One region of the Suipraeoptans intestinalis genome, then DNA from elsewhere that is predicted to be linked to it. Evidence: riboswitches for the same ligand, from Rfam matches in the RefSeq annotation. Region 1 holds a riboswitch; the other holds the start of a gene.
What was found. A riboswitch is a leader RNA that binds a small molecule or an ion and turns the genes downstream of it on or off. The one in region 1 is predicted to bind glycine.
Positions count from the first base shown of each region.

Region 2: another riboswitch for glycine. It lies ahead of SOW26_RS09025 (GrdX family protein); the one in region 1 lies ahead of gcvT (glycine cleavage system aminomethyltransferase GcvT).

Region 1 is NZ_JAXFXH010000003.1:31,095-33,497, reverse strand. Features, by position in the region: gene gcvH (glycine cleavage system protein GcvH) at 1-93, opposite strand, end outside; gene gcvT (glycine cleavage system aminomethyltransferase GcvT) at 194-1,279, opposite strand; glycine riboswitch at 1,393-1,485, opposite strand; gene SOW26_RS00775 (recombinase family protein) at 1,602-2,216, opposite strand; tRNA gene SOW26_RS00770 (tRNA-Lys) at 2,366-2,403, opposite strand, start outside.
Region 2 is NZ_JAXFXH010000026.1:16,813-19,215, forward strand. Features, by position in the region: gene purB (adenylosuccinate lyase) at 1-637, shown strand, start outside; glycine riboswitch at 818-922, shown strand; gene SOW26_RS09025 (GrdX family protein) at 1,171-1,557, shown strand; gene SOW26_RS09030 (glycine/sarcosine/betaine reductase component B subunit) at 1,626-2,403, shown strand, end outside.

The sequences.
Region 1 (2,403 bases):
TGCAAAATCCGTCAGGCCGATGGTGAAGACTCCCTCCTCTTCTTTTACCCATTCATGTGATTTTGAATACCGTACATCTTCTCTGAATTCCATAACCCTTCTCCCTTCTTCTGTCCATTGTGCTTTGTTTTCTTTCTCCCAACAGGTTCATTTTAATGGATATTGCTTCCTCTGTCTATTCTTATCCGCCGTCCTATTTCTGTTTTTTGTAAAACGGAAGCGCCGTTACTTCTGCTTCCACTTTTCGTCCTCGCACTTCTACCTGGACAGCATCCCCCAGATCCACGCTTCCCTCTTCTACCAGCGCCATGGCAATCGCGTATCCCAGGAAGGGGCAATGGGTGCCCGACGTCGTCTGCCCGATCTGTTTTCCATCCTTGGAAACCTCCTGGTGCTCGCGGATGATCCCTCGTCCCGTCACTTTCAGTCCGATCCTTTTTCTCGCCGGCGGATTGGCTGACAGGGCTTCCTTCCCGATAAATGCTTCCTTGGACATTTTTACCGCAAATCCGAGGCCGGTCTCCAGCGGAGATACTCCGTCGTCCATTTCATGTCCGTAAAGAGGCATTGCCGCTTCCATCCGGAGCGTATCCCTGGCTCCCAGACCACAGGGAATCAGGCCTTCCTCTTTTCCCGCTTCCAGCAAAATATCCCACAGCCGTTTCGCTTCCTTGCTGTCCACATAGAGCTCTACACCGTCTTCGCCTGTGTAGCCTGTCTTGGATACGATACAAGGGATTCCCGCTACGTTCCCATCAAAGACTGCGTGATAATATTTCTTTGGAACAGATTCCTCCTCGGTCAGCTTTTTCAGGATCTTCATAGCTTCCGGTCCCTGCAGCGCCAGCTGTGCATACGCATCCGACACGTCTGTAAATACCGCGTCGCCGAACTGGTGCTCTTTCATCCAGCGATAATCCTTCTCCCGGTTGGCTGCATTTACTACAATGAAGTACTGCCCCTCATTTTTCTTGTATACAATAAGGTCGTCTATCGTCCCTCCCTGTTCGTTGCACATAGGACTGTATCTGGCCTGTCCGTCCACCATATTTTCAAAGCTGTTGGTCAGAAGCATCTGCAGATTTGCCAGAGCGTCCTTCCCCTCGCAGAGGATCTCCCCCATGTGAGAGACGTCAAACAGTCCCGCCTGGGTACGTACCGCCATGTGCTCCTTGATCACTCCGGATTCATACTGAACCGGCAGCAGGTATCCTGCAAACGGCACCATCTTCCCTCCTGCTTCTACATGCGCTTCATATAACGGTGTTTTCCGTTCCATTGTAACTCCTCCTTTCATCCTGGTGAAAACTCTGTCAAGCCGTATCAAAAAGGGAGCTTCGCATTCGGAATATCGAATGACAAACCTCCCCTGTCGTGTACTCTTCAGAGCATTGTCCGGATCAGAGCTTTTGCCTGAGAGTTTCAAATATCCTCTTGCCCCTTCGGCGTCCCGCACTCTATCGGAATCTCTCTCTGATCCTTCAACCAATTCTTTCTTGAATTTGACTACATTATACTGACAACACTTCTTCTTGTCAATATTGTATTTGTCTGTTTTTCACAAAAACTTTGTTATATTTTTCATTATTTCGTTGCTGTTTTCACAATTCTCTGTGTTTTTCTCCTCCTTGATAGGCCTTAATCCATTTTGAGAACATAGTATGGCTGACATTCAGCAAATCGGCTCCCTTTCTGAGACTGATCCTCCCTTCTTTCCATAAAGCCAGTACCTCTTGAAAATTGTCGGGCATCTGCCTTCTGGGCCGTCCGAATTTGATTCCCCGCTTCTTCGCCTCCACGATCCCCTCTCTCTGTCTTTGGCGGATGTTTTCTCTTTCTATCTGCGCCACATAAGACAGAATCTGAAGCACGATATCTGCCATAAACTTTCCCGTCAGATCCTTTGCTTTGCTCCTTGTATCCAGAAGCGGAAAATCCAGTACAATGATCTCCGTCTTTTTTTCTTTTGTGATCCGATTCCATTCTTTTATGATCTCATCATAATTTCTCCCCAGCCTGTCGATGGACTTAATATACAGTTCGTCGCCTTCTTTTAGTTTTCTGATCATTCTTTTGTACTTCCTGCGATTAAAATCTTTCCCGCTGGCCTTATCAACGTAGATCCTGTCCTGTGCAATTCCTTCCTTTAATATGGCGCTCAGCTGCCTGTCAATGTTTTGTTCCCTGGTGGAAACTCTTGCGTATCCGTACTTCATGCTCATTCACTCCCATAAAATAAAGTCTGTACTGTTTAAAAGTTGCATACGACTATTTTATAGGGAAAACCATGCAAATCCGCCATTTTCGGCACAAAAAAATCACCGTCCCCACAGCCTTCAAGTTCTGCAAAAACAGCGATTTATACTGCGCGATCAGGGGCTCGAACCCTGGACACCCTGATTA
Region 2 (2,403 bases), on a different contig from region 1:
GCATCTGAAAGAGGTGGAGGAGCCTTTTGAAAAAAATCAGATCGGTTCATCCGCCATGGCTTACAAGAGAAATCCCATGCGGAGCGAGCGGATCGCGTCTCTCTCCCGGTATGTGATGGTAGATGCACTGAATCCGGCGATTACCTCCGCTACACAGTGGTTTGAACGGACGCTGGACGATTCTGCCAATAAGCGGTTGAGTGTGGCGGAAGGCTTTCTTGCCACAGACGGGATTCTGGATCTGTGCATGAACGTAGCGGACGGACTGGTGGTCTATCCCAAGGTGATAGAGAAACGTCTCCGCTCGGAGCTGCCTTTCATGGCTACGGAAAACATCCTGATGGACGCAGTGAAGGCAGGAGGAGACAGACAGGAGCTTCATGAGAAGATCCGGGAAATGTCTATGGAGGCAGGCCGTAACGTAAAGGAAAACGGGCAGGAGAACAATCTGCTGGAGCTGATCGCAAAGGATTCTTCCTTTGATCTGTCAGAAGCAGACCTGGAGAGGGTGATGGATCCCTCCAGATATGTAGGGCGCTCCGGCCGCCAGGTAGAGGCATATCTGGCGGATCATGTAAGACCGGTACTGGCTGCAAACCAGGGAGAACTGGGCATGATGTCTGACATAACGGTATAGCTGAAAAATGAAGTCAATCCAGAAAGTTTCACAAAAAAACTGACAGGAAACTGTGCAAAAAAGACAAATTAAAGCGATTGGTTTTTGGGGCTTGAAAAATAAATAACAATGGATTATTATTGACGTATGCAATAGTTATTTATAAATAAAACCTATAATACATATAAAAATGGAGCGGGTTGAGATTTTTCTGGAGAGAACTTTTAAAGTCGCCGAAGAGGCAAGCTTGTAAACGGATCGTATTTACAAAGTGAAACTTTCAGGCAAAAGGACAGAGAAATGGACTGCATTCTGGATATTGTACTGTGCGACTGAAGATAGTGAAGGCAGGACAAAAGACAGGAAGGGCGAGATACACAAGGTGTATGTTCGTCCTTTTTCTTATTCTGTGGGAACATTGTCTCCTGTGCAATCAAAATTCCCTGACAGGAGGGCACCGCGGGAGAAGCGCCTTATGACAGAGAGACTTCCGACAATGGATTCCCGGGAGAAGAGGCTTGATTTATAGAAAATTTCAATAAGGAAACGAAAAAATGGCAAAAGAAGATTATATCATAGTTACCAACAATCCTATGGTGTATCAGAAGTACGACGGACAGAGGAAGATGATCTATGCAGAAACTTCCTATGAAGGACTTTTGCAACAGGTCCGGGATAAGGTACACGAGGGACATCATTTGCTGTCCCACCCCCTTTCCGGAAGCGTCAAGCCCAATGAGACGCCTTATAAGTCTGTGATGATCTCAGCAAGGCCGGGCAGTCTTTCACGGGAATCCCTGCGGATGATCGAGTCGGCGATAGAGGCCTGTAAGAAGTTCGCATTTCGGACGGAGACTTATGATGAAGCAGTCCACAGAGATTTTCAGTGGGTAGACCTCAACCTGATCGAAAGCGGGATGGAATCCGCCGATCTTATGTAACAGGAACCAATCGGTTGCAGAGCGTTTCGCTATGACAATACACATTTCATATGAAGGAGGAATTTACAGTGAGATTAGAAATGGGACACATTTACATCAAGGATGTTCAATTCGCTTCAGAATCCAAGATTGAAGACGGAATCCTTTATGTATCCGAAGAGGAAGTGCGCAAAGTGGCAATGGAGGATGACAAGATCAAAAAAGTATCCTTTGACATTGCAAAACCGGGAGAGTCTGTGAGAATCACACCGGTAAAGGACGTAATCGAGCCGCGTGTAAAAGTGGAAGGACGCGGAGGGATCTTCCCGGGCGTGATCGCAAAAGTGGACACGGTAGGAGAGGGAAAGACCTATGCACTAAAAGGAATGGCTGTAGTGACAGCAGGCCCCATTGTAGGATTTCAGGAAGGGATCATTGATATGACGGGACCGGGCGCCGACTATACTCCGTTCTCCCAGACATTGAACCTGGTAATGGTATGTGAGCCGGTGGACGACATTAAGCCTCATGATTATGAAAAGGCAGTAAGATTTGCAGGGTTCCGTGTAGCTGTTTATCTGGGAGAGCTGGCAAGAAACCTGACTCCGGATGAGACAAAGGTATATGAGACCTGCACCATCAAGGAAGGAATGACCCAGTATCCGGATCTTCCTAGAGTGGCTTATGTGCAGATGCTTCAGAGCCAGGGACTGCTTCACGACACCTATGTATACGGAGTGGACGCAAAGAAGATCGTGCCGACCATCATGAGCCCGACAGAGATCATGGACGGAGCCATCGTATCAGGAAACTGTGTTTCTGCATGCGACAAAAATCCTACCTATGTACACCTGAACAACCCGGTAG